One region of the Gardnerella sp. c12Ub_1 genome, then DNA from elsewhere that is predicted to be linked to it. Evidence: riboswitches for the same ligand, from Rfam matches in the RefSeq annotation. Region 1 holds a riboswitch; each other region holds the start of a gene.
The links. A riboswitch is a leader RNA that binds a small molecule or an ion and turns the genes downstream of it on or off. The one in region 1 is predicted to bind thiamine pyrophosphate.
Positions count from the first base shown of each region.

Region 2: it holds a riboswitch for thiamine pyrophosphate, as region 1 does, so the genes downstream of both, NYP65_RS00850 (ABC transporter permease) here and thiM (hydroxyethylthiazole kinase) in region 1, are expected to answer to the same signal.
Region 3: it holds a riboswitch for thiamine pyrophosphate, as region 1 does, so the genes downstream of both, NYP65_RS02775 (ECF transporter S component) here and thiM (hydroxyethylthiazole kinase) in region 1, are expected to answer to the same signal.

Region 1 covers NZ_JANUZC010000001.1:1,030,067-1,036,022, reverse strand. Annotated here, with positions in the region: rRNA gene NYP65_RS03975 (23S ribosomal RNA) at 1-1,999, shown strand, start outside; rRNA gene rrf (5S ribosomal RNA) at 2,167-2,283, shown strand; TPP riboswitch at 2,380-2,471, shown strand; gene thiM (hydroxyethylthiazole kinase) at 2,460-3,977, shown strand; gene NYP65_RS03960 (bifunctional hydroxymethylpyrimidine kinase/phosphomethylpyrimidine kinase) at 3,983-5,680, shown strand.
Region 2 covers NZ_JANUZC010000001.1:207,577-213,532, reverse strand. Annotated here, with positions in the region: gene eno (phosphopyruvate hydratase) at 104-1,399, opposite strand; TPP riboswitch at 1,547-1,653, shown strand; gene NYP65_RS00850 (ABC transporter permease) at 1,664-2,452, shown strand; gene NYP65_RS00845 (ABC transporter substrate-binding protein) at 2,483-3,514, shown strand; gene NYP65_RS00840 (ABC transporter ATP-binding protein) at 3,558-4,373, shown strand; gene mfd (transcription-repair coupling factor) at 4,452-5,956, opposite strand, start outside.
Region 3 covers NZ_JANUZC010000001.1:689,499-695,454, reverse strand. Annotated here, with positions in the region: gene NYP65_RS02800 (zinc-dependent metalloprotease) at 1-454, opposite strand, end outside; gene NYP65_RS02795 (YlbL family protein) at 703-1,620, shown strand; tRNA gene NYP65_RS02790 (tRNA-Val) at 1,611-1,684, opposite strand; gene NYP65_RS02785 (DivIVA domain-containing protein) at 1,847-3,205, shown strand; gene recO (DNA repair protein RecO) at 3,260-4,012, shown strand; TPP riboswitch at 4,099-4,200, shown strand; gene NYP65_RS02775 (ECF transporter S component) at 4,237-4,857, shown strand; gene NYP65_RS02770 (ABC transporter substrate-binding protein) at 5,027-5,950, shown strand.

The DNA.
Region 1 (5,956 bases):
TCTAAGGTCCCGAAGCGCGTGCTAAGTGGGAAAGGATGTGGAGTCGCATAGACAGCCAGGAGGTTGGCTCAGAAGCAGCCATCCTTGAAAGAGTGCGTAACAGCTCACTGGTCTAGTGGTTCCGCGCCGACAATGTAGCGGGGCTTAAGCACGCCACCGAAGACGCGACTGCGTGATTTTTTCACGCGGGGTAGGAGAGCGTCCTGTATGGGGTGAAGCGGCAGTGTGAACTTGTCGTGGACTATACGGGAGTGAGAATGCAGACATGAGTAGCGAGAGACAGGTGTGAATCCTGTCCGCTGAATGACTAAGGGTTCCGGGGCCACGTTCGTCGTCCCCGGGTGAGTCGAGTCCTAAGGCGAGGCCGACAGGCGTAGTCGAATGGATGAACGGGTTGATATTCCCGTACCGGTGTTACACCGTTCGAACTGAATCTGAGAGTACTAACCTTCGTTATTCTGGTTGATTGCCTTTCGGGGTTTTCTTCTGGTTTAGTGTTGGGAGCGTATCGGTAGTAGGTTAGCGTGGGAGTGACGCGGGTAGGTAGCCGGCTGCGGAGGTGGTTTTCCGTGGCTAAGCGTGTGGGCTGTCTCCTAGGTAAATCCGGGGGATGTTTAAGCTGAGGCGTGATGGGTAGGCCGTATGGCTGATTCCGGTGATCCTGCTTGCCGAGAAAAGCTTCAACGTGAGGTGTGATTCCGCTCGTACCCTAAACCGACACTGGTGGTCTGGTAGAGTATACCGAAGCGATCGGGCGAATCCTGGCCAAGGAACTCGGCAAATTACTCCCGTGCCTTCGGCATAAGGGAGACCCCTGATGGTGATGTTTTTTACAAGCGGAGCTGTTGGGGGTGGCACAAGCTAGGGGGTAGCGACTGTTTACCAAAAACACAGGAGCGTGCGAAGGCGTAAGCCGCTGTATACGCTCTGACGCCTGCCCGGTGCCGGAAGGTTAAGAGGATCCGTTAGCTTTGGCGAAGCGGTGAATTTAAGCCCCGGTAAACGGCGGTGGTAACTATAACCATCCTAAGGTAGCGAAATTCCTTGTCGGGTAAGTTCCGACCTGCACGAATGGCGTAACGACTTCCCCACTGTCTCGGCCAGGAGCCCGGCGAAATTGCAGTACGAGTAAAGATGCTCGTTAAGCGCAGAAGGACGAAAAGACCCCGGGACCTTTACTATACCTTGGTATTGTCGTTAGGTGTGGATCGTGTAGCATAGGCGGGAGGCTGTGAAGCGCGGGCGCTAGCTTGCGTGGAGTCAACAAGTGAAATACCGCTCTTTCCATATCTGGCGTCTAACCTCGACACGTTATCCGTGTTAGGGACAGTGCCTGGCGGGTAGTTTAACTGGGGCGGTTGCCTCCTAAAGAGTAACGGAGGCGCTCAATGGTCCGCTCAGCCCGGTTGGCAATCGGGTTTTGAGTGTAATCGCACAAGCGGGCTTGACTGTGAGACTGACGGGTCGAGCAGGGACGAAAGTCGGAGATAGTGATCCGGTGCCGGCGTACGGACGTGGCATCGCTCAACGGATAAAAGGTACCCCGGGGATAACAGGCTGATCATTCCCAAGAGTCCATATCGACGGGATGGTTTGGCACCTCGATGTCGGCTCGTCGCATCCTGGGGCTGGAGCAGGTCCCAAGGGTTCGGCTGTTCGCCGATTAAAGCGGCACGCGAGCTGGGTTCAGAACGTCGTGAGACAGTTTGGTCTCTATCCTCTGCGCTCGTTGGAATGTTGAGGAGACCTGCCCATAGTACGAGAGGACCTGGGTGGACGAACCTCTGGTATGCCGGTCGTCACGCCAGTGGCGCTGCCGGTTAGCTACGTTTGGAAGGGATAACCGCTGAAAGCATCTAAGCGGGAAGCCTGCTCCAAGATTAGCATTCCTTGCACTTTGTGTGTGAGCCCCCATGTAGAACACGTGGTTGATAGGCTGGATGTGGAAGCCCTGTAAGGGGTGGAGCTGACCAGTACTAATGGGCGATTGTGATACTACTTGTATTGCTTATCGTTTAATTCTCTTAACATTAGGGAGTGTTAAGCGATCATGATTATGGTTAAGTTGTTGATTTTGATGATTGTTTCTTCTGTTTGCTCGCGTTCATGTCCGGTTCCCAAACCGCCAGCTTGCCACTCGCTTAATGCGAGTGTATAATCTAGTTTTGCGGTGGTCATGGCTCAGGTGAGACGCCCGGTCCCATTCCGAACCCGGAAGCTAAGGCCTGACACGGTGAGGGTACTGCACTCGATAGGGTGTGGGAGACTAACACGCTGCCGCATTATTCTTTCTAGCGGGGAGTTTCGACTCCCCGCTTTTTTATTACTTAAAACCAAGTCGTCGCGCGTAAATAACGTCATAACGAACATATATAGTCAAATATGGGTTCGGGGTGCGCATAAGCGCTGAGATTATACCCGTTGAACCTGATCTAGTTAGTACTAGCGAAGGGAAAATCATGACTACTGTGTCGTGCTCTAAAAATAGTGAATTCTCAACTAATGCTCGTTGCAAGCAATTCATGCAAGATGTACGTGAATGCATCGAAGCTTTACGCGCAAAAAATCCGCTAACACATTGCGTAACGAATAATGTTGTTCAAGAAATAACTGCAAACGTTCTGCTAGCTGCTGGAGCATCGCCAGCAATGGTCGTAGACGCAGAAGAAGCTGAAGTATTTGCTCAAATCGCATCTGGTGTATTAGTAAACATTGGAACCTACAGGCCAGTAGACAAAGAATCTATGGATGCTGCAATTCGCGGAGCTGTAAAAGCACACACTCCATGGGTTCTTGACCCAGTTGCAGTTGGCGGTTTAGCTCCACGCACGCAATACGCGCGCGAAATCGTTAAAAGTCATCCTACTGTAATTCGTGCAAACGCTTCCGAAATCTTAGGTTTAGCTGGAGAAGAAAGCGGCGGTAAGGGAGTAGATGCTGGAGATTCGGTTGATTCGGCAGTTGCAGCAGCTAAGAAGCTAGTTAAACTTTATGGCTCGGTAGTGGCTATTTCTGGCGAAAAAGACGCTATTTATGGTCACGGATGCTCGGCACGAGTCTCGGGCGGTCACGAGATAATGACGAAAGTAGTCGGAACGGGCTGCTCTCTTGGCGCATTGGTGGCAGCATACGTTGGAGCAAATCGAAATCGACCTTTTGCAGCAACAGTTGCCGCTCACGTGCACGCTGCTGCAGCAGGAACTTGGGCAGCACAACGCTCAACATCGCCAGGTACATTTAGAACATTATGGATGGATGCGCTTATGGATTTGAGCGCAGACGAGATGCTGAAACTAGCGAATATTGAATTTGAACTCGACCCTGTTGATTGGTCTTTATACTTTATAACAGACCCAAAGATGAGCAATCGAGCAGAAGAAGATATTGCAGTTGATTGCGTTAAAGGCGGAGCAAGCGTAGTTCAATTGCGCGATAAGTACGCAAATAGCGAAACTTTTAATAATAAAGCTCAAAGCTTTCGAGACAAAATGCTTGCTAATGGTTGCGGAAACGTGCCGATTTTTGTTGACGATCGTATAGATTGCGCTAAAAGCTTAGGACTCAACTTGCATGTTGGGCAAACAGATACGCCTTATATTGAAGCGCGTAAGTCTATTCCTGCAGAATGGATGGTTGGGCTTTCTATAGAAAAGTTAGAACAGTTAGATTACGTTTATAACGAATGTGCTAAAGAAAATGTGGCATTGCCTGATGTTATTGGAATAGGTCCGATTTGGCCTACTGCCACTAAGCCAGACGCTGCTCCTGCTTTAGGTGTTGAAGGAGTAGAAAAGATTGCTAAACGCGCTAAAGAACTCGGCATTAGTACGCTCGGAATTGGCGGCGTTAACGAAAATACGGTATTCCCTATTAAAAGCACTTCAATAGATGGTTTATGCGTAGTATCTGCTCTAATGCTTGCGCAAAATCCTTGCGAAGAAGCGCGCAAATTACGCGATGCTATTACGAAGGAATAAAAATAATGAATAATCAATTTTCGCAAGCTCAAGCACCTTTGCAATCAATTTCTAAATTATATGATTCAAGCCTAAGGCCATCTTCTTTGCCATCTTTAGAAGACCCGATTATTCCACGCGTACTAAGTATTGCTGGAACTGATCCAACAGGCGGAGCTGGAATCCAAGCTGATCTAAAGTCAATCACGGCATCACATGGATTTGGAATGTGTGTAACAACTAATTTGGTTGCTCAAAACACTTGCGGTGTGCGCGAAGTTTATACTCCTCCAACCGACTTTTTGCAAGCGCAACTAGAAGCAGTATTTGATGACGTAACTATTGATGCTGTAAAAATCGGCATGCTTGGAGACAAATCATATATTAGCCTAGTTCAAAATTGGCTTAAAAATCATCCTGTTCCTGTTGTTGTGTTAGATCCAGTTATGGTAGCAACTTCGGGAGATAGGCTGCTTGAAAAGTCTGCAGAAGATGCAATGCGCGAGTTTGCGCCTCTTGCGGATGTTATTACGCCAAACATACCTGAACTCGCAGTATTATGCGATAAACAGCCTGCATCCAATTTTGAAGAAGCTTATGCTCAAGCAAGCGAGTGGAGTGCAAAAAACAATACTATTGTTATTGTTAAAGGTGGCCACTTAACAAGCGAAGATGCTGGAAATACTGTTGTGTTCCCAGATGGTCACAGAGTGCACGTTCCTTGCCCTAGAGTTGATACAACAACAACGCATGGCACTGGCTGCTCGCTATCTTCCTCGCTCGCTACGCGCATAGGATTAGCGTTGCGAGAAGGAAAGAAGCTAAGCGATTACAGTACTGTAGCGAATGCTTTAGCGTGGTCGTCAAGATGGCTTAACGAAGCTATTGCTTGCGGTAAAGATTTGCATGTTGGAAAAGGTCATGGGCCTGTGAACCATGCGGCTCGTAATTATCGTTTGGAATTAGATTCTTCGTCAACTCCTTGGGAGCATATGCAAGCGAATGGCTTAGATGGATTAACTCCGCAAAGCGTAGTCATAAAAGCTCATAGCAAGGCTAGAAAGCCAAATGTGGAGCCGTGTGGTCCTTGGACTCAAGCGTTATGGGATGCTAGTGCAGATGTTGATAACAACATTATGAAAATGCCATTTATTGAGGCTTTAGGCAATGGAACGCTTGACTCTGACTTGTTTGCTTTCTACATAAGTCAAGATTCTGAATACTTGAAGCGTTATTCGCGCGCGCTAGCTGCTGTTGGAGCTAAAACGCCAGATAATGAGGCTAGAGTGCATTGGGCTACGGGCGCAGCTATGTGCATAGAAGCGGAATCGCAGTTGCACAGAGATTGGCTTGGAAGCAGAAATATAAGCATTGATGCGCCTTGCTCGCCAGTAACATTAGCTTACGTAAATCACTTACTTGCTTCTACAATGGCAGAAGACTACGTGATTGGAGCTGCATCCATATTGCCATGCTATTGGCTTTATGAAGAAGTGGGGCAAATTTTAGTCAAAAATAATACTCCTGAAAACCCATATCATGATTGGATTTCAATGTATTCTTCTCATGATTTTGAGTCAGGTGTAAGAATGGCGGTTAAATTTGTTGAGAGAGCTTTTGAAGAAGCTGGCCCACAGGCTCGAATTCTTGCTGCTCAAGCATATATGACTTCATGCATTTACGAGTATGAATTCTTTAATCAAGCTCATAGAGCATTGAGGTAGATGGTTTGATAGCTTGATAACTTGATAGCGCTGATGCGTTGACTTCGTCTTTATTAACAAAATCTAGAAGATTTGAAGACGTGTCAAAGCGTCAGCGCATTTTTGTAATACGCATGTCTATTACTGTGCTATGTCTGTTATTGTTGATTTTCTGAGTAGCGCAAATGTGCAGGCGATTTGCTTAAGACTTAAATCGTGAGTAGTAAAAAGTTACCTAAATTCGCTAGCACTATCTTCCTATTTTTTCTATCTTATTATCTTCCTATCTTGCAAAAC
Region 2 (5,956 bases), 820 kb from region 1:
AATATACGAAAAACGGCCAATCGCACGAATGCGACTGGCCGAATTATGCTACAGTCTAGATCTTAAACAAGACTTACGTAGAACTTATAAAAGCTCTAGCATATTACTTCATATACTTCTTGCAAGCCTTGAATGCGCTGTAACCAGCATACTGAGCAGTAGAACCAAGCTCTTCTTCAATCTCAAGCAAGCGGTTGTACTTAGCAATACGCTCGCCACGAGCAGGAGCACCAGTCTTGATTTGGCCAGTGTTCTTAGCAACAGCAAGATCAGAAATGGTGGTATCTGGGGTTTCGCCAGAACGGTGGGAAACCATGGAAGTGAAGCCATTCTTGGTTGCAAGCTCAATAGCGTCGAGAGTCTCGGTAACGGAACCAATCTGGTTCAACTTTACGAGCAAGGAGTTAGCTGCTCCAAGCTCAATGCCCTTAGCCAAACGCTTTGGATTAGTAACGAGCAAGTCGTCACCAACGAATTGCAAACGATCGCCAAGACGCTTGGTGATTGCTGCCCAATCATCCCAGCCTTCTTCCTGGAATGGATCTTCGATAGAAACGATTGGATACTCGTTAATGAGCTTCTCGTAGTAATCAAGCATGTAAGCAGATTCGCGCTCTTCGCCGTCGAAACGATACTTGCCAGTTTCCTTGTTGTAGAACTCAGAAGAAGCAACGTCGAGGGAAATACCAATCTGCTTGCCTGGCTCGTAACCTGCAGCTTCGATTGCATCCATAATGTACTTCAAAGAATCTTCGTTGGACTTCATCTTTGGAGCGAAGCCACCTTCGTCGCCAAGACCAGTAGCCAAGCCTTCCTTCTTCAAAACGTTCTTTAAGGTGTGATAAACCTCAACGCCAGCGCGCAAAGCGTCGCTATAAGTAGCAAAGCCGTATGGAGAAATCATGTATTCCTGAATATCGGTTGCAAAATCAGCGTGAGCACCACCGTTCATAATGTTCATGTTTGGAACTGGAAGAATGTGGCCATTTGTACCGCCAATGTAGCGATACAAAGGAAGCTCAGCAGACTCAGCAGCAGCATAAAGAGCAGCAAGAGAAACGCCAAGAATAGCGTTTGCGCCAAGCTTGCCCTTGTTTGGAGTGCCATCAAGCTCGATCATTGTTTCATCAAGAGCGCGCTGATCAGAGGCATCCATGCCAATAACCTTTGGAGCGATTACTTCGTTAACAGCCTTAACTGCTTCCAAAGTACCCTTGCCCTGGTAGCGGGACTTGTCACCATCGCGACGCTCCCAAGCTTCTGCCTCACCAGTTGAAGCACCAGAAGGAACTAAACCAATTCCTTGAGCGCCATCTTCGGTCTCCAAATAAACCTGAACAGTAGGATTTCCACGAGAATCCAAAATTTCGCGTGCATATACGCTTTCAATAGCTGCCACAACTACTCCTTATTTATCTGTTGGTTGTGTAACATATTTAAGATTAATGCGTTTTATGGACGTTATTTCGCAACGTAAGTCGTTAAGCATACAAGACTATATAATCTAAGCTTTTGTTAATTTGTCCACACCTTTGTACAATAATAACAAACTGGCACGGGGTGCAATTATTTGCTTGATTGTAATTGCTGAGATCATACCCGTCGAACCTGATATAGCTAGTACTATCGAAGGGAATGTCGAATGGTTAGCCATTGTAAGAGCATGCTAAAAAATGCATCTTCTTCACTACGTTTATGTGTGCCATGGCTTTCCACACTTGTCATACTTATTGGATGGTTTTTAGCTACACTTGGGCCTAAAGAGACTAGGCACATTCCATCACCTGCAGAAGTAATTAACGCTTTTCAAGAATTAAACTCAGAAGGTTTAATTTGGCCTTCGTTGGGAATTAGTTTTGCAAGAGTTATTGCAGGATTATGTTTAGGAATGATAATAGCAGTTCCAGCAGGAGTTATTTCTGGTAGCACAAAGCTGGGCGACATTATTATTAACAAGCCTGGCCACATGCTACGGTCTGTTCCTTTTACTGCACTAGCACCTTTGCTTATTATTTTATTAGGCATTGGTGAGACTATGAAAATAGCTCTTATTGCTATAGGCGTATTTGGAACGTTCTACGTAAATATGAGGGATGGAGTTCGTAATATTGATCCCAAACTCTTGGAATTAGCTCGCGCATACAAAGTAAATAGCAAAACAGTATTTTTCACAATTCTTCTTCGAGGAGCGCTACCTAACTTTATGACTGCTTTACGCTTTGCAATATCAGTGTCTTGGGTGGCATTGGTAACGTGTGAAACAGTCAACGCTTCAAAAGGAATTGGATATGTTCTTGCAAGATCACAAGAATTTTACAGACCAGATCAAATGCTGCTATGCATAGTTTTATACGCGATTGCAGGCCTACTTTCTGAAGGAATTGCAACACTTTTAGAAAAAATTTGCATGCCTGAGCGACGTTCATCCATCGTTAAACTCAAACAAAACTAAGAATATTAGCAAAATAATTAGGAGAATAAAATGGCTAAATTCGCATTATCTACAACAAGTAAGCGAGCATTAGCAGCTTTCTGCGCGCTTTGCGCAGCAATCACCCTAGCATCATGCGGAAGCTCGAACAATAAAACACAAGCATCATCCGCAAAATCTTCCACAAATACTACTAAGCAAGTAAAAGAAGATACTGGAACTTTAAGAGTAGCATACTTGACTTCTGCAAATTATTTAACAACTCTTTCAAATAACACAAAGATGGCAGATAAGATCTTTGGCAAGGCAAAGGTTACATTTAGCGGGCCATATGTTCCTCCAGAAGCAAACACTGCAGTAACTTCTGGAAACGCAGACGTAACAACCACAGGATCTGGCCATTTTATTCATTTTATCTCCAAAGGCCAGCCATGGGTTGCTTATGCTATTAACCATTACAATGGAAACGCTCAAGGAATCGTAGCAGCACCAAATAGCGGAATCAAATCGCTTAAAGACTTGTACGGAAAGAAGATTGGAATTATTGCTAAAGGTGGAAGTGGAGATTATATAATTCACAAAGCCTTTGAAAAAGCAGGACTTGACCCATCTAAAGTTCAAGAAGTAGAGATGAGTCCAAAGAACTTCCATGCAGCATTCACAACTGGTCAAGTTGACGCATTAGCAACCTTCGATCAGAACTTTGCTGCAGCTCTTGCAACTCCAGGATCAAAACTTCTAGTCACTGCAAAAGATTATGGAAATATTAACTTCGGAATCCAAGTTGCATCTGCTGAATTTGCTAAAAAGCACCCACAGCTATTAAAGAAAATGTATCGTGCTTTAGTAGAAGAAGGTAAAAGAGTTAAGAAGAAGCATTCGATTATTCTTGATATGTATAAGAAGTTTGGTGCATCCGATGAAACAATGAAAGAATTAGCTAAGTTTGACATTCCGCAAATTCGACCAATGAATGCAGAAACTATGAAAATGCTTAAACAACAAGCTAAGGAATATGTTAAATACGGATTCATTAAAGAAGTTCCTGATTTCTCTAAAGCTGTAATCGACTGCAGCAAGTAAACGATTACTAATTGTAATTAGAATACGACTTTAGAATACGACTATGTTTAATAGCATTTTTCATAAGCGTAGCAATGTAGAAGTTTCCAAAGAATCTACTTGCAAATCAAATATTAACGATAGCGATTACTGCGTTAGTATAGAGAATCTGGGCATTTCTTTCGCAAGTGCAAAAGATAAAAATACAGAAAACGATTTTGCAAATAATTCTTCTTTTGTATTGGAAAACATTACGATGAGAATTAAAAAGGGCGAATTTGTTTCGCTTATTGGTAGATCGGGATGCGGAAAAACTACGCTTTTGAAAATAATTTCAGGACTTCTTACTCCTAGCGAAGGCAGCATTCATGCAACAAGCCGTCAGGCTATTGGTTTTCAAGATGCACGACTAATACCGTGGCTTTCTGTAAACAAAAATGTTGTTTTCGGCATGGAAGGAAGCAAGCAAGATCTTAAGAATATTGCGCATTTAGCGCTTTGCCAAATGCGCCTTGAAGGCTACGATAACAAGTGGCCTTCTGAGCTTTCTGGAGGCCAGCAGCAGCGCGTATCTTTAGCGAGAGCTTTAGTTAGAAGTCCTGAATTATTGTTGCTTGACGAGCCTTTTGGAGCTTTGGATGCTCTTACGCGCTTCGATATGCAAGATTTGCTTAATAATCTTCAAGCTAAATATGGCTGGACTACACTTATGGTTACGCATGATATTGCGGAAGCTGTAAGACTTTCTAACCGCATTCTTATGATAAAAAATGGCAAGATTGCTAAGCAATGGAACATTGATCGCGAGCATCTTGACGCTCAAAATCGCCCTGTAAATCATAGTGAAATAGAAGATGAGCTTAGAGAAGCTTTGCAATAAGTAACGCAAAAATAATGTGAATAAAGGCGACTGCAAAAATAGCGGCCGCCTTTATTTATAAACAGTGCAAGATTTACCTTACCAAGCTAAATCTTCAAGAAGTTGGCGCACCCAATCAAGTATTTCGCGCTCACTCATTGCGCTAGTTCCAAGTAAAGATTCAAAAGGCGATGGAATAATAAGCGTATGAGTAAGCGGACGATACTTAACTCCGCGGTAAATCCTTTGCAAACGCATCCACAATGATTCTTTTGGATCTAAACCAATAACACGAACCGATTTACCTTGAGAGCTAATTTGCGTAATACCAAGATCACGAGCCTTAAAACGCAAGCGAGCAACATCGCACAATATGCTAAACGCTTCAGGCGGCTCACCAAAACGATCAAGCAACTCATCTCGCAACTCTTGCAAATCCTTATTATTGTTAGCGGAAGCAAGCTTACGGTACGCTTCTAAACGAAGCTTGTCGGAAGCAATATAATCAACTGGAAGAGAAGCTTCAACAGGCAAATCAATAGACGTGGAAACAGTTTCTTTATGCTCTGGCTCTTTGTATTTTTCAACAGCTTCACAAACCATTCGCACGTATAAATCAAATCCAACGCCTTCAATGTGGCCACTTTGCGCATTGCCAAGCAAATTTCCAGTGCCTCTAAGCTCCAAATCCTTCATAGCAACATCGAATCCAGATCCAAGAGCAGTATATTGAGCAATTGTTGCAAGGCGATCATGCGCTTGTTGAGTCATCGGCTTAGTAGGATCGTACAAAAAGTATGCGTACGCTCTCTCACGACCTCTGCCAACGCGCCCGCGCAATTGGTGAAGCTGGCTTAAGCCGAATCTGTCTGCATGATCCACAATAAGCGTATTAGCGTTAGAAATATCTAATCCCGTTTCAATAATCGTAGTGCAAACAAGAACGTCAATATCTCTATGCCAAAAATCACGAATAATAGTGTCAAGCTGCTTCTCACCCATTTTTCCGTGCGCAATCGCAACTCTAGCATCTGGAACAAGTTTTTGAATATTAGTCGCAACTTTACTAATATCTTCTACTCGATTGTGCACATAAAATACTTGGCCACCTCTAAGCAACTCTCGCTTAACGCAAGCTGCCACTTGCGCGTCTTCGTAAGCTCCAACATAAGTCAAGACTGGCAAACGGTCTTCCGGAGGCGTAGCAAGAGTAGACATTTCGCGAATACCTGTAACAGCCATTTCAAGCGTTCGAGGAATTGGCGTTGCAGAAAGACTAAGAACGTCTACATTTGTACGCAAAGCTTTCAAAGTCTCCTTGTGCTCAACACCAAAACGCTGCTCTTCGTCTATAATCACCAAACCTAAATCCTTGAATTTTATGTTTGGATTCAAAAGCTTATGCGTGCCAATAACAACATCAACTTCTCCTGATTCAAGGCCTTGAATAGTATTGTTAACCTCTTTTTCGCTTTGGAATCTACTCATTGCAGCAACAGTTACGGGGAATCCAGAAAAACGATTAGTAAAAGTCTCGTAATGTTGTTGAACTAAAAGAGTTGTTGGCGCTAGAACAACCACTTGCTTGCCGTCTTGAACTGCCT
Region 3 (5,956 bases), 340 kb from region 1:
TTGCAAACTTAATCCACGAATCTATAGTTCCATTAACCCAGTCTTCTCTTGAAAGAACATCGGGGGTTCCAGATACTGGATTTAGATTGCAATTAGCGTCTAGCCATAAGTTTGCTTCACTTAGCGCTCTTCTTGTTGCATCTGCAACTTGTGCGTTTACTGTACCGCCATCTCCAGTTGCTTTTTGGCAAGCAAGCAATTGAGCAAGTCTTTTATTGATTGGACCTTCTTTAAGTGTTTCCGTCATCTCAAAAGGCGTGTTTAAGCCGCCATTGGCAAAGGCACTCATTAACGAATGAACTTCTTCTGGAGATGGAAGGCCTCCGTTTGAACATCTTGTAAGAATGTCATCGCGAACTTCAAAAGGAAGATTTTCAAAGTTAGACCAAGCTCTTTCTCCTTCTTCGGGGCCAAAGCAGCTAACAAGCCATTGGTGAATTTCTTCTTCGCTCATATTCAATCCTTATGAAGTTTGTACCTAAGTTAAATATATTTGCGTATATTTTATGTTTGTTTACATAGTTTTTAACTATACAGTTTTAACCACGTATAAAAGATTCTACTCGATACATGGTGATTTTTGCTAATAAATTAATAATGTGTATAACTTTTTCAAATTTTTTCAAAAACCGCATCTTGTGAGGGTTTTTAGAGTGTAGGTTATGCACATTTACATATACTATTAATTTTATGCCTAATAAGATGCCTAATAAGATTACGTACGTGTTTAATAAAATCAATAGAAATATATTCGCTACTCTTAAAAATACTGTTGGGGATCTTATTGAATATTTTTCCGCTAAGTCATTTAGGTATTTTGTTGGGTTATTTATTGTAGTTATGTCGATTATCGCGCTTTTTCTACCAAGTGCGTATGTTGTTGAAGAACCTGGGCCAACTCAAGATGTTCTAGGAAAGTCTTTTGGAAAATATGTGATTAATGTTAAAAATAGCGCTGTTAAGAATACTGACTATAAATCTTCGTCAAAAAGTGGAAAGCTTCTTTTAGTAACAGTAAATACGTCTGGAATACCAGGTTACGAGATTCCAAATATATATGCGATTGCATCTTGGTTTGATTCTAAAAAGCAAGTTTTACCTAGAGAAGTTCTTGTTCCAGTAAATCAAAACGCAAGTGATTATAAAAAAGAAACAAATAAGCAAATGACTTCTTCGCAATCTTCTGCGCAAGTGGCGGCTTTGGATTATGCGAAGAAGCATCTTAATGTGAATGTAAAAAACGTAAAAATTAAGTTGCATATAGACGATATTGGTGGACCTTCTGCAGGCATGATGTACGCTTTGGGTATTTTGAACAAGCTTACAAACACAGATTTGACTGGTGGAAAAATAATCGCTGGAACGGGAACCATTGATAACTCTGGGAAAGTTGGGGCAATCGGCGGTATTCGATTAAAGATGATATCTGCAAAAAGAGACGGAGCTAAATGGTTCTTATCGCCAAACAGCAATTGCAATGAAGTTGTTGGGAATATTCCGCAAGGCTTAAAAGTTGTAAGCGTAAAAACATTGGATGACGCATACAAAGCGTTAGTAAAAATAAAGGCTGGGAAGAATCTAGATTCTTTAAGAACTTGTAAAGCGGAAAGTGGGCGATGAGGGACTCGAACCCCCGACATCCACCGTGTAAAGGTGGCGCTCTAGCCAGCTGAGCTAATCGCCCGCTTGAAACAAGATACAGTATGGTGTGTACTAGAACGTTGATTTGTGTTTTAGGCGTGTTTTGCGCATATATCATTTGCGTGTTTGCGTGTGTTTTGTTTATGCGTCTTAACAATCGCGTAAAGTGTAATGAATACGAATCTGTTCAGGAGGTCTATTGTTTATGGCGAGTAAACCTGATACCGCGCGTAATTCTTCAGGTATTGAGCGTGTAGGTAAGCGCAAGAAGGGTTACAGCGTAGAGCAAGTTAATGATTTTCTTGAGCGTGCTCATTCTTTGTATGAATCTAGCGACATTAGTCTTACTCAAAAAGATATTCAAGACGTATCTTTCGATCTAGAAGATGAAGGATATGCTATTCCTCAAGTAGATGCTGCTCTTTCTAGATTAGAGCGTGCAGTTGTAGATAAGACTACGCAGTACGAGATTTCTAATCGCGGCAAGGTTGTTTGGAAGGCGCAAGCAGACGAAGAATATAGAGTTTTGCTTTCTCATTCCCAGCGCGATTATAAAATGCGCTTTGATTCCGCGCAATCGCGTAAGCCTTCTTACGATAAAAAACAAGTAGACAATGTTGTAAATAAGTCGCTAGATAAGATTGCTGTTCTTCTTGGATATAATCCAGTTTGGGGAAGCAGTTTAAGTGATTTAGACAAAATTGACGCAATGTTTGTTTCTAATGTTCTGTTTACTCAACGTTCTGGAAAACGGGGATATGACGAGCGTCAGGTGGATTATTATCTAAATGCTTGCGTTCGCTTATTAAGCAGACTTGAGTCTTATGATCGAGTTGCCAAGTATACAGACTTTGATCCTAGTGATTCTGTTGATTCTGCTAATTTTGGCGTTTCTGCTAAGTCTAATAATGATTTACAAGAAAATGTTGTTTCTAAAACATCTTCTGCGCCTAGTGTTGTTGAACCTAGTGTTGTTGCGCCTAGTGCTGTTGAACCTAAGGCATCTCCAGCTCCCTCTCCATTAATGCCTCCAGCAATTCCTCCATCTATTCCTGTTGAGCATCATGCACAGAAGGCGATTTTTACTCCTCACTCTGCGAGTGTTGAAGCTAGTGACGATACAGACGACGAAATGTCGCAAGCGTCTACTGTTATGCCTCCAGCATTCCCTCCGTCTTATGCTCCTAATGCTGCTTCCAATAATTCTGATGCTAACAATAATGATTTTGGCAAAGAAAAAGTTGCAGAAAACAACGCGAATGCTGCGAATAATGTTAGCGCGAATAATGCAAATGCAAATAATGTAAGTGCTAACAGTGCGAATGTGAACAATGCAAATGATTCTAAATCCATTGGAGATTTGAATCTTTCACTTCTTGCTTCGCCTAAGTTCGAGCCTTCGCAAAGTCTTAATTTAGATATTCCAGATCTTTCGTTCCCTGTTATGAACCATTTTGACACTTCGGTTGAAGATTCTTCTCGCGAAGCAAATAATGATTCAGATGATTTTGACGATACTGGCGAATCTAATTTTGGCGGATTTGTAAACCCAAATCATAATTAATAATCTATTTTTCACTTAGATTTAGGGATTATATAAGCTAAGAGTTATTGATTAATGCCGTTATATAACGATGAAGCTGTTGTTCTTAAGACTTTTCCTCTTGGGGAAGCTGATCGAGTTATTGTTATGCTCACTAAAAAGCATGGCAAGGTTCGAGCTGTTGCAAAAGGTGTAAGGCGGTTAAAATCTAGATTTGGTGGGCGCTTAGAGCCATTTATGCGTGTTAATGCACTTTTTGCAACTGGCAAAACTTTTGATGTTATTTCTCAAGCGGTTTTAGTTTCGCCTTATGCTGGTAGCATTTGTGCGGATTACAATCTGTATAGTTGTGCTAGCATGATTGCAGAGATTGCGGACGATTTAGTCTCGTCTCACGCGCAATATTCGGATTCTTGCTCACAATACAATCTTCTTATAGCTGCTTTATCTGCTCTTTCTAAAAGTTTGCATAGTGCTGAATCAATCGCGCTTTCGTACGTTTTAAGAGCATTGCAATTAGCTGGATGGTCTCCTAGGTTAAATGAGTGCGTTATTTGTTCAACACGCAATGATTTAGCCTATTTCTCGGCAGCTAGTGGTGGAGTTATGTGCTCTAAAGATCATGCTTTAGAGTCTATTAAGTGCAATGATTTAGCGCGTTTTCAAATGATTTCATTAATTAATGGCGATTGGCAAAATTTAGACGGAACAAGTATAGACGATTTAACATCTAAATGCGTTGAACAATGGTGTGAATATTGGCTAGAAAAGCCTATTAGATCTATGCGTTTAAGCGAAAAAAATTCTAATTCGCTGTATTTTGATTAGAGTTTCTATTATCTTAATGAGCGATTTTGTTAATTTTATGTTTGAATTTTATAAAATATGTCCTAGCTGTCTGATGCAATATGAATGATATCAGGCACGGGTGCTCTTTTAAGAGCTGAGAAGATTACTGTCTAACCGTTTAACGTGAATCGGGTAATGCCGACGTACGGAGTTTTCTGCAGGGTCGCCTTTGTTTGATTGGTTAAAGATGAAAGGAGACCCTAATGGGTACATCTGTTGAAGAAGAGACCGTGCGTCCATCCTTGCGCTGGAACGTGGCTGATGTTACGCTCACGGTTGTTATTGCTGTAGCTTCTGGTATTATCTTCTGGGGCATCGGCTTGATTAGTGAGCCTATTTCTGCTGCTCTTAAGCTTATTCCAGTTCCAGGCGTTAGCGCATTGTACTATGGTTTGTTCTACTTCGCTGGTCCTTTAGCTGCTATTATGGTTCGCAAGCCAGGCGCTGCACTATTCGGCGAGTTTATTGCTGCAATGGTTGAGTTGACTGTTGGTAGCCACTGGGGCGGTATTGGTACCGTTCTTCCTGGTTTTGTTCAGGGCTTGTTCGCTGAGTTTGCATTCTTGTTTGTTATGTATCGCAAGTGGAACGTTGGTTTGACTGCACTTTCTGGCGCGTTAGCTGGTTTGGGTGGAATCGTTTCAACCTATCCGTTCTACTACGCAGGTGTTCCAATCTTCGGCGCATTCATGATGATTCACACACTTTGCAGCATGATTTCTGGTGCTGTAATTGGTGGTGTAGTTATGTGGTACTTGTACAAGGGTATTGCTGCTACTGGCGCATTGAGCCGTTTTGCTTCTGGCAAAGAAGTACGCGCTTAAGTCTTAACTTTTGCTAGTAAGATTTGATTTGTGGGCGGGGAATTACCTCGCCCACTTTTGTAAAGTCGCAAATAAAAGTGGCAAATAAAGTCGCAAGTTAGCAGCGCGCAAAAGTCGCAAATAAAAGTCAAAATAAAATCACAAATCACTATAAAACAAAGGAGTTAATATGCTAAGAGTACGTCTTGAATATGTGCATCCATGGACGAATCACGCAGGTATGTATCTTGCAAGAAAGCGCGGATTGTACGCACAATACGGATTAGATGTAGAGTTTACAAGCACAGATACGGAGCGCGGAGATGTTCCAGCATGCTTGGAGCGTGGAGAAGTAGATATAGCTCTTATTCGCTTAAATCAGCTTTTGGCTCATCAAAATGGTGCAAACAAGCTAACGTCATTTGCTGTAATGAATCAATCGCAAATTGGCGGAATCATAACAAATAAAAACACGGGTATTACGCGATTTAAAGATCTAGAAGGAAAGCGCGTAGTAATCCCTATGGGCGTTAAGCGCTTATACACAGAGCTTCAGCAGGCTGTTGCTGCCGACGGAGGTGACTTTAGCAAGCTGATTACAATTGACCCAGGCCCATGGGAGCCAGACATTCGAGCTGTAGAACGCGGAATGTGTGATGCGTTTATTAACGTTGCTTGGTGGGAGCCATACCAGGGTTCGCTTCCATTTGACCAAGTTGTTGTTCTTCCATTCGATTCTATTGGCGTAGCTCCGCATCATTCTTACTATGTTTGCGCTCGCCAAGAGATGATTGAGCGAAATCCGCAATTAATACGCAACTTTGCAAGCGCAACAGTTAAGGGCTATGAACTTGCAGGAAAAGACCTGCAGGCTGGCGTTGATGCTTTGCAAAATGCGCTTTGCCATATTAGCCCAGAGGCTTTGCGCGCCTCGCTAGACGAAGTGATTCCGTCTTGGTACGACAAGAATGGTCGTTGGGGTACAGCAGACATGGCTTTGGTGGAAAACTACACTCGTTGGATGGGTGAAAATGGCCACTTAAGCGTGCCTCTTGATTGCGCGCTAAAGAGCCTAGAAAGCGGATGCGTAACAAACGAGTATTTGCCAGAATAGTCGGCC